Regions from separate parts of the Desulfothermus okinawensis JCM 13304 genome, predicted to be linked through region 2. Evidence: riboswitches for the same ligand, from Rfam matches in the RefSeq annotation. Region 2 holds a riboswitch; the other holds the start of a gene.
The links. Region 2 has a riboswitch for cobalamin ahead of ACYQ0O_RS05625 (FecCD family ABC transporter permease). Riboswitches for the same ligand answer to the same signal wherever they lie in the genome.
Positions count from the first base shown of each region.

Region 1: it holds a riboswitch for cobalamin, as region 2 does, so the genes downstream of both, ACYQ0O_RS07990 (hypothetical protein) here and ACYQ0O_RS05625 (FecCD family ABC transporter permease) in region 2, are expected to answer to the same signal.

Region 1 is NZ_BAAIEW010000017.1:55,732-61,123, reverse strand. It holds gene ACYQ0O_RS08005 (NUDIX hydrolase) at 1-419, opposite strand, end outside; gene ACYQ0O_RS08000 (thiolase family protein) at 437-1,636, opposite strand; gene ACYQ0O_RS07995 (TonB-dependent receptor plug domain-containing protein) at 1,799-3,769, opposite strand; gene ACYQ0O_RS07990 (hypothetical protein) at 3,823-4,083, opposite strand; cobalamin riboswitch at 4,213-4,494, opposite strand; gene ACYQ0O_RS07985 (ABC transporter substrate-binding protein) at 4,487-5,392, opposite strand, start outside.
Region 2 is NZ_BAAIEW010000011.1:17,313-22,704, forward strand. It holds gene cobI (precorrin-2 C(20)-methyltransferase) at 1-386, opposite strand, end outside; gene ACYQ0O_RS05615 (ABC transporter substrate-binding protein) at 412-1,392, opposite strand; gene ACYQ0O_RS05620 (ABC transporter ATP-binding protein) at 1,382-2,185, opposite strand; gene ACYQ0O_RS05625 (FecCD family ABC transporter permease) at 2,188-3,201, opposite strand; cobalamin riboswitch at 3,294-3,577, opposite strand; gene ACYQ0O_RS05630 (damage-control phosphatase ARMT1 family protein) at 3,733-4,593, shown strand; gene ACYQ0O_RS05635 (FmdB family zinc ribbon protein) at 4,647-4,910, shown strand; gene ACYQ0O_RS05640 (MBL fold metallo-hydrolase) at 4,988-5,392, opposite strand, start outside.

The DNA.
Region 1 (5,392 bases), on a different contig from region 2:
TCATCTAGGTGTTGAGGATTAGTTTTTTCCACATCTCTTGCCAGGTAGGTATAACATTCATTGTTTAATATAGCTGGATTGGGGTGTACTTTCCCCAAAAATTCTATATTATGAGCTGTGTAGCCAGTTTCCTCTTTGAGTTCTCTTAGAGCTGCGTCCTTGGGTGTGTCTTCTTTCTCCACCATCCCTCCTGGAATCTCCAATGTTACATCCCTGATACCATGCCTGTATTGTTTTATAAAAACTACATTATTATCTCTGGTAATTGGTATGATATTCACCCATGGCCCTGATTCAAGGATATAAAAATCATAGGATTTCCTTGTTCTTGGGGATATGGCAGTATCAATTCTTAAATCAAAGACCTTATATGAGCTGTCTTTTTTTGTTTTTATAAGCTGCCATGGTTTAACTGACATAAATTACCACCTGTATTTTAATCTTCATTTTCAATTATTGTAGCCATTCCCATTCCACCACCCACGCACAAGGTGGCAAGACCTAAGCCAACACTTCTTCTCCTCATTTCATAGAGAAGGGAAACTATTATCCTTGCCCCTGTGCAACCAACTGGATGTCCAAGGCCAATTCCACTTCCATTTACATTTACGATTTCTCTATTAAGCCCAAGATTTTTTTCGCAGGCAAGGTATTGGGCAGCAAAAGCCTCATTTAATTCAATTAGCCCAATATCTGACAGAGAAATGCCAGTCTTTTCCAGGAGCTTTTTAGTTGCTGGCACAGGTCCAAAGCCCATGATTTTGGGATCCACTCCAGCCACCTGAAATCCAATGATCCTGGCAAGCGGTTTTAGGCCCAGTTCCTTTGCCTTTTTTCTACTCATAAGCAGAAGGGCGGCAGCCCCATCATTTAATCCAGAAGAATTTCCTGCTGTAACAGTGCCATCTTTCTTAAAAACAGGTCTTAATTTTTTTAGATCCTCAATCTTAAGCCCATATCTTACGTGTTCGTCTGTATCCAATACATATTTTTTACCTTTTCTTTCAAACTCAACTGGAACAATCTCTTCTTTAAATTTCCCCGATTTAATTGCCTTTTCTGCGTTGTTGTGACTCCTTAAGGCAACTTCGTCCTGTTCTTCACGGGATATATTGTACATTTCAGCCAGGTTTTCTGCTGTCTGACCCATTATCATGGGCTCTCCCAGGATTCTGCTACCTGAATGTAAAAGTTCCCACATTGAATCTGTAAATTCCCCATGCTGCAGTCTCATACCCCATCTTGCTCCATCAACATAGTAATAGGCACTGCTCATGGATTCAACACCACCCCCAATTACAACATCTGCATCGCCATTTTTTATTTTTAGATATCCAAGCTCCGTTGCCTGCATGGCAGATGAGCACTGTCTTTGAATGGTACATGCAGGCACCTCCACAGGAAAGTTGGCCATAAGGGCAGCAGTTCTTGCAGTATTGGCCTCTGCTGGGTGTTGTATACAATCTCCCAGGATAATGTCATCTACTATTTGTTTTTCAATACCTGCCCTTTTTACTACTTCATCCAAAACAATACTTGCCAGTTTAGATGCCCTAAAATTTTTAAATATACCGCCAAATTTGCCAATGGCAGTCCTACATGCAGAAACTATTACCACATCTGAATCTTTTTTCATACACACCTCCTAAAAGATCTTTTGACCAAGCACTATAAGGAGAAGATTTGATAAAAACAAGGGGAAAAGATAAAGTATAGTTTATAAGGAAGGGCGGCGAAACAAGGGGGGGCTTATATTCGCCGTCCTTCTCTATGGAGAGTAGGGGCCTAGCATATTGATTTAGTAGTCATACCTGATCCCAATGTAAAAAGAGCGACCAGGCATGGGGAAACCTTTAACATAGCTATAATCTTTATCCAGAAGATTTTTAATCTCGCCTTTTACTGAAAAGCTACCAAATTTGCCAATTTGTGCCAGCTTTTTCCCAACTGTGAAATTGGCAACAGTAAAGCCACCTTTTTTTATTACAGGAGCAGGCCACCCAGATTCCCAGTCATCCACAAACTGACTTCCATGGTATTCAAAATTCAGATTAGACCAAAAGCCCTTTCTATCTGAGACATATATTCCATAACTGGCACTCATCCTTTCTGTGTATTTTAGATCCTTATCTGTTTCCTCATCCTTTCTCTCCAATAGATAAGTTATGTTTCCATAGGGTTTTATTTGAAAAGGAAGATCAAACATTTTTCCAATATACAAAGCCAGGCTTCCCTCAATCCCCTGAATCTTTGCCTGTCCATGATTTTCGTAAGTTACTACTCCATTTATATAATCTGATTTAGTCTCTATTTTGTCCTTAAAATAAGTGTAAAAATATCCAAAGGATGCATCCAAAAACTCAAATGATGTGTCCACACCACCTTCTGCAGTCCAGCTCCTCTCTGGATCTAGATCTGGATTACCCCTATAATGTGTTCCCCATACATAATAATCTGAAGACAGTTGCTGGGCACTGGGCATTCTATATCCTTGTCCATAGTTTGCCCTTAATTTTATATTGTCAGTAAGTAGATATACTGCTCCTATGGTTGGGCAAAGATGTGTTTTGTCTTTATCCTTACCCTCTCCTTTTTCAATTTCTACCTTATATTTGTCGTATCTGGCTCCACCTGATAAAATAAGGCTATTATCTAGTAACTTTATTTTTGCCAGGACAAACCCTGCAGGATTTTTGTACTTTGTCTCTTTTGGTGAATAAGAGGATTCAATTTTGTAATAAACCCAATCAAAACCAGTGGTAAGAGTGTATTTGTCCAGGTCTAGGGTAATCTGTGCCTGTGCGCCTCTATGCTTTGTGTATTGAATAGACGGGGTACCATCATCCCAACCATCTGGATTACTAAAAATAGGATCCACCCATTTATTTTTATCATACCCTTGAAAGTATCTTACTTTCCAGAAAATGGGCAGAGATGGAAGTGTTCCTTCATATATAAAATCAGCAGAACTAAGTGACTTATCAGAATAATCGTCTAAATCATTTTTACTTAAATATGAAGGAGAACCTGCCCTGTCTGTATCGAATTTTGTATAAATAACCCCAATTCTATTTCCTGGCAAAAACTCATATCCCACATTAAAGGAATAGTCTTCTTTTTTATCATACCCCGTATTCTTATATTTTACATTATCTGCTGTGTCATAATCATCCATCTTACCCCTGCTGTATGCAAATGAATAATCAAAGTTCTTGATTTTTCCAGAAGAGCCCACTGTGCCATCCTGGTAATTAAAGCTACCAAGGGTTCCTTCTAAAAATGCATGGGGTTTTCCTTTTCCCCTTTTTGTTATTACATTTATAACACCACCAATACCTGCTGAGCCATATTGTACTGCCCCTGGTCCCCTGATTATTTCAATTCTCTCAATATTTTTTGTTAAGATCTTTGCAACATTTCCTGTTCCAGCACGGCGTCCATCCAAAAGGATCAGAACATGCCCAAGTAAATCATTTCCATGTGTATCTGTCCTAAAACCCCTGATCCCTACTGACGTGAGAGTACCAGGATACTCCCTAATTGTGCCTATCCCTTTTTCAGCAAGAAGCTCCCCTAAATCTTTAGCAGATGATGCCTCTATCTCTTTTTGTCCAATAACCTCAACATTCATAGGGGTATCTTTTATAGATTCTTTGTATCTACTTGCAGTTACCACCACTGTATCCAGAGAATATTTACCTTGCTGTGCAAATGAATTTTGTGAAACAGTAAAGATTAAAATACCAACAAGAAAAATCCATTTTTTCATTTTTACTTACCTCCTACCCCAAGTTTGCCAAAACCTGGGTAAAATAAATTTTGTTAACCATATAATCTCATTTCTTTGCCAGTAAACTTGATTCCCATGTCCCTTCCAATTTCAACAAATCTGAGAAAAATTCTTTTCATGCCTTTGGTGGTCATCTGCCACCACGCCCTCATTATGTCTTCTTCACTCCCTGGAGAATGGGCAATTTCTATTAAGTCTGCATCCTTAAAAACCTTCTTTAACTCATTTTTTACCTGGTCTAAATCCAATCTCTCTGTGTCTGTCCTTACATAACAAATAACTCCTGTCTTCATAACCATTCCTCCTTTTTCTGGTTTTTAAATAAAAAAATCCCTGAAATCCTAATTAGTTAAGGACTTCAGGGATTTCCCGTTTTTATCCCCAAAGACTTTTGTCTTAAGCCCCTTGCCCCGAAGGAACTTAAAAATCTCATTGTTCAGGCAGGTCTTCTGACTCAAAGGATCATCCTACTCGCTGCGCCTTCCCTCTCCCCGCCACCTTTTTAAGCAAGGACATAGGTGAAGCCAAAAGTTTTTGACCTTCACATACTGCTACTTGCAAATAGCAAGTCCTTCACTTGAAAAGGTGGCGGGGGAAAGTGGCCTTTTGCAACTTTCGTCCCCTTATCACAGCCGCGGGCCGGTTCCGGAATCTCACCGGATTCCCTTTTAAGCTTAAATGGCACCTGAACAATTTTTAATTGCTAATTTTATTTACTGCCTTTTCAAAGATCATGGACAAAAGTTTTAGTCCTTTAATCGCCCTTGGAGCGGGACGATTAAAAAAATCTGAATTTACCACGAACACATTTGAGTATTTAACTGCATCAATCTCTTTATATTTTTCCCAGAGACTTTTCAGTCTATTTAAATTTGAAGCAGAATGGACCATTGAAGTTATTATGATAATATCTGGATTTAGTCCAATTACCTGTTCAACGGATATTCTGGGATAACCATGAAAACTCCCAAAGATGTTTTTACCTCCAGCTATCTTTATCAAATTATCTATTAATGTATTCCTTCCAACTGTCACCATGGGATCTATTCCTATTTGAAAAAAGACCTTTGGTGGATATTTAAACAATTTTCCCTTTTGTGTGATACTATCTACTTCTTTTCTTAATCTGTCCACCGTTGATTTGGCCTTTTTTTCGCATCCTACTAGTTTTCCCAGAACAAGCATGGTGGAAAATAAAGAGTGAATATCCCTTGGATCTACTACAAAGACCTTTATGCCAATATTCCTTAATTTTAAGACTATGTGCCTTGGATTCCCATCTTTAGTTGCCAGAATTAGATCTGGTTTTAGAGATAATATCTTTTCAATGCTTGGATAAATATATGACCCTACCTTTGGTAATCTTTTTACCTCTTGTGGATAATTACTAAACTGTGTTACACCAACTACCCTATCTCCAGCACCAATTGCAAAGAGACACTCTGTTATACTGGGAGCAAGGGATACTATTCTTTTTGGATAAAAGGGTAGTTTTATAGTAGTCCCTGATATATCTTTTATTTGTTCACAATGTCCTGAAATTAACATTAGATTACAATATATTATTATCATTACTATTCCAAAACATCCAAAACACCATCT
Region 2 (5,392 bases):
ACTATACATATTTCCACAGACGGAGCTATTTCTTGAATATATCTTAGTAAATACCCAAAAGTAGAATATATCAGTGGATCTCCAAGGGTCAAAAATGCAATATCTTTTCCTGATTCTATATCTTTGACAATTCTTTGTGCATGGGATTCCCAGTATGTTTTTGCTTCTTCCTTATTCAATACCATAGGAAATGGCAAAAAAACACACTGGGTTTTATCAGGGATATATTTAGATGCAATTTCAAAGGCAAGGGAGTGTTTATTCTTGGTTGAACACGCAGAATACACTACATCTACTCTCTCTAAAATCTTTACTGCCTTGACTGTAATAAGCTCTGGATCTCCTGGACCTACCCCTATTCCATACAATTTACCCTGTTTGCCCATAGTAATCTCCTAAAATTAATAATATCTATTTCTTATAATATTTTTTTAATACCATCTCTACCTTTTGTTTCACTTTGCTATTATAGTAATGTGGATATAAAATATGCCCAATTTCATAAATACCCATTAAGAGCCTGAGTGTTGGCCTTGATGTTAATTCCTCATCAACTGTATATACTTCTTTATTTTTCACTGCCTTGATTATTTCAAATCCAGGTTCTTTTATAATATCTTCAACCCTGATTCTATTCATACGTCCATATTGGGATATAAAAACATCTATTTTAGATGCTTTTGATAGTAATTTTTCTTTTCCATAATCAGCAATATTTGAATGTCTTACCTGATATGCATCCTTTGCTATATTTATTCCCCCTGCACATGTTAAGACAAAAATTGGGATAGAATCTCTGGAAAATGTCTTAAACTTTCTGTGTATTGATTCAAAATAGACCTTTTTTTTATTTTTAATTTTATTATTAATTGATTTAAAAAATAAAATACTATTTTTAAAATCAGAAATCATATCTCCTGAAAGTTTTTCATGACCAGTAATCTTCCCCAATATCTTCCAATACGTATATAAGGAAGATATATTATTTGGCTGAAGAGAGATAACAGTTATATTTTCTTTTTCAAATTTTTTTATTAAACCAGGATAGGCAAAATCTATCATTGGTCTGATTAATATCAAATCAGGTTTTACAGCCAGAAATCGCTCTACTCCAAAATGATATGAGAATCTAATTTTATTTAAAATATATTTTGGATAGGTATCACTTATGGATATTCCAACTAATTCTTTAGCACTATTTAGTGCACAAATATTTTCAGTATGGGCAGGATACAAAGATATTATCCTTGTGTAAGGCCTGATTACTTTTACATGTCTTCCTTTATCATCAATTATAATATCATTATCCAGCTTAAATGCGTATATTGTGCTTACCCCTACAACTAGATAAACAATGCAAACTAATGAAAAAGCGAGTAACCTATTTTTCATTTTCAAAACCTCCATTTAAAAATAACACCTGATAACAATTTAATCTTTCCTCAAACCTTAGTTTAACATCTACCTCAAACACCTCTTTCAAAATATCTTCACTAATTACTTTGCTGGAAGGACCAGACTCAATAACTTTTCCCTGTTTTAAAAATATAAGTTCATCACAAAAAGAGGTAGCCTCATTAATGTTGTGGAATACACATATTACACAACTTCTTTTATAGATTACATTTTTCTTAAATATAGAGAGTATTTTCAAACTGTGTTTTATGTCCAGGTTAGAAGTTGGTTCGTCTAAAAGAAAGATTGGAGTATCCTGGGCAAGGGCCCTTGCTATCATAACACGTTGTTTCTCACCTCCACTTAGCTCTGTTATGAGTTTTTTTCTAAGGTCAAATACATCCACCTTCCTTTCCACCTCCCTTACAATTTCAATATCCTCTATAGATGGAAGGGAAAATCTCTTCACATAGGGATATCTCCCCATGGTTATTATCTCATCTACAGTAAAGGGAAAGTTGACACTAAAACTCTGGGGTACATATGAAATCCTTTTTGCTATTTCTGATTTTTTTAAAGATCTTATCTCCTTACCATATAAAAGGACCCTGCCCCTGTCTGGGAATTTATAGCCCATTAATATATCAAGCAATGTGGATTTACCGCTTCCATTTGGCCCAAGAATACCATAAAATTTCCCCTGGCAAAATTTAAGGGATATATCTTTTAAAACTGGTTCATTATTGTATGAAAAAGAGATGTCTTTTGCCTCTAAGATTTGTCTATCCACCTTCAAAAACCCACCTGTTTTTTCCTAAAGATATAGCAAAAAAATGGACCACCAATCAGGGCTGTTAACACGCCTATTGGGACTTCAGTGGGGAGATACGCCCTTGTCAAGGTATCTGCCAGAGTCAACATTATTGCGCCGGCAATAAGGGATGCAGGCAGAAGTTTCAGGTGATTTGGACCTACTACTGACCTCACCATATGGGGAACAAGCAGTCCCACAAATCCTATTATCCCAGAAAAAGAAACACAAACCCCTGTTAAAAGAGAAGAAAAGACAAGTAGTAAGATCCTCACCTTTTTTGGGTCCACACCCATTGAAGATGCAGTTTTTCCGCCCAGGCTGAGCAGGTTTAGATCCCTAAAGTAAAATATAAATACTGCAAAAGAGACAATTAAACAGAGCAATATAAGCAGTCCACTTGTCCAGGTTGAAGAGGCAAAACTGCCAAGTAGCCAAAATACAATCACTGAGACCCTCTCCTGTGCCAGGTATTTACAAAAACTGATCCCTGCTGAAAGTATTGCTGATACTATAACCCCTGAGAGGATAAGATTGTTGGAAGATATCCCACTGCTGGAGGTGGATGAAAGGTATATAACCACCAGGAGTGTAACAAGACCAAATACAAAGGCGAAAAAAGGTACAGTATAGATTCCCAAAAAACTCATACCAAATAACAGGGCCAAAGATGCACCAAATGCAGCCCCTGCAGAGATTCCAAGGGTGTATGGGTCAGCAAGGGGATTTAATAGTATCCCCTGAAAAACAACCCCACAGATGGACAGGGCCCCACCAACTAAGGCAGCACATATTATGCGAGGAAGCCTTACATCCCATATAATGGAATAGTGGATAGTGGAAATATTTTTACAGGTTATGCCTGTAAGTTTGGAAGAGATTATCTTTACAACTTCCAAGAAAGGAATCTTTACAAATCCTTGGGATAGAGAAAAAAACAGGGTTAGTAGAAGAAAAAAAGCTGCTAAAACAAGTTGGAAGTAAAATTTTTTCATAAAAAAATCCCAGTTTGTCTTATATCCTTTGACAAACCAGGATGTCCCATTTTCATCCAGGTCTTTTTAAGGATGCTCACCTTCCCAGGGCGAGATCCAGCTCCATTCAGGCAGGTCTTCTGACTCTAGGGATCAATCTACTCACTGCGCCTTCCCCCCTCCCCGCCACCTTTTTAAGCAAGGACGTAGGTGAAGCAAAAAGTTTTTGACCTTCACACACTGCTACTAGCAAATAGCAAGTCCTTCACTTGAAAAGGTGGCGGGGGAAAGTGGCCCACTGCAGCTTTCGTCCCCCTATCACAGCGATGGGTTCGTTCCCGATTTTCACGGGATTCCCTTTTAAGCCCAAATGGGCACCTGAATGTTCATCAGATGAATTTTCTATTAATAGAGATAATAAAATTCTTCAAGCAAAACTTAAACCCAAGCTTATTAAAATGATAAACCTAGTCTAAACCAAATAAATTCCTTGCAAAGGATAAGCATGGTTAGTATAAAAATCAACTTGATTTTTAGATAAGGAGAAACAAGATGAAGACCTATTTAGATTGCATTCCCTGCTTTGTTCGTCATGCCCTTGATGTTGGGAAAATGATAGGTATAGATGATGGTCTTATGGAGCATTTAATGCGTGAAGTCCTTTTAACATTAAGCCAGATAGATATGTCAAAACCACCTCCATATACAGCTAAACACATTCATGCCTTAATTAGAAAAATAACCAACAATCCTGACCCATACAAAGAAATAAAAGATAGACACAACAAACTGGCACTTGAAAATTATCCCAAACTAAAGTCCATGGTATATAATTCCCAGGACCCATTAAATACAGCCATGAGACTTGCAATGGCTGGAAATGTAATAGATCTTGGGGTGAAAAATGAGATAACCCCAGGTGAAATAAAACAATCCATACTTAATGCCTTATCTGAAGCAGTTATTGGAGATTTTGAACTATTTAAAAATCAAATAGTGAGAGCAAAAAAAATATTATATCTAGCTGACAATGCTGGAGAAATAGTATTTGACAAGGTGTTTATCGAAGAAATAGGACCTGATAAAATCACTTTGGCTGTAAGGGGTAAACCTATTATAAACGATGCAACTGTCTCTGATGCTAATTTCTGTAATTTAGATAAACTTGTCAGGATAATAGATAATGGCTCAGATGCCCCAGGCACCATTTTAGAAGACTGCAAAAAGGAATTTTTAGAAGAATTCTGGAATGCAGATTTAATTATTTCAAAAGGTCAGGGGAATTTTGAGAGTTTAAGTAGTGTGGAACACAACATCTTTTTCTTATTTAAGGCAAAATGTGATGTTATAGCAACACATGCAAAAGTTAAACTGAACTCATTTGTCTTGACACAGCCAATAAAAAATAAATAAAAAAATTTACCTGCTGAAAATATTATTGTAAATCTAAAAAAAGGAGTAGATGCATGCCCACCTATGAATATGAATGCAAAGAGTGCGGTTATAGATTTGAGATGGAGCAGTCAATCACAGATGAACCAATAGATAAGTGCCCTAAATGTGGATCCACTGTTAAACGTCTAATTAGCGGGGGTATGGGTTTTATTTTAGAGGGATCAAGAACCCATACTCCCAGAAGGGATCGAGGCAATGGATGTAGGTTCGAGGCCACTGGTAGGACCTGTTGTGGCAGAAGCGAACCATGCGGAAAAAATCACTGTGAACACTAAAATATCTTACCAGAGTTTATTATTTTGATAAACTCGGGTTAATGCAGAAGTCTAAATAACAATAAAAATAGATATAATTAAAACTCCTTTGTCCAGCCCACATTTGCAAATTCAAATTTATCCTTAAACCTCATATAACAGTGGGCTGCTGCAACAGGACCTGTACAGTGGGAAACTGCAACAAGCTCAACTGAAAAGCGCTCAAGCTCATTTAAGATATTATTTAATGCCTCACCTGGGGGGAAAAAGCCAAGGTGGGTGCCACCTATTACTGCATAGAACTTTTTATGACCTGTCTTTTCTGAAAGGTATCTCAAGATATTCACAACTCCACTGTGGGCACACCCAAGGAGGACAACAGGTCCTTTGTCTGTTTCAATCAACAGGCTTATGTCATCATTAAATGGATCTTCAATATAATTTCCATCCTCTGTTTTTACCAAAAGGCGTCTATCTTTTATTGCAAATTCCTCCTCCTTTGG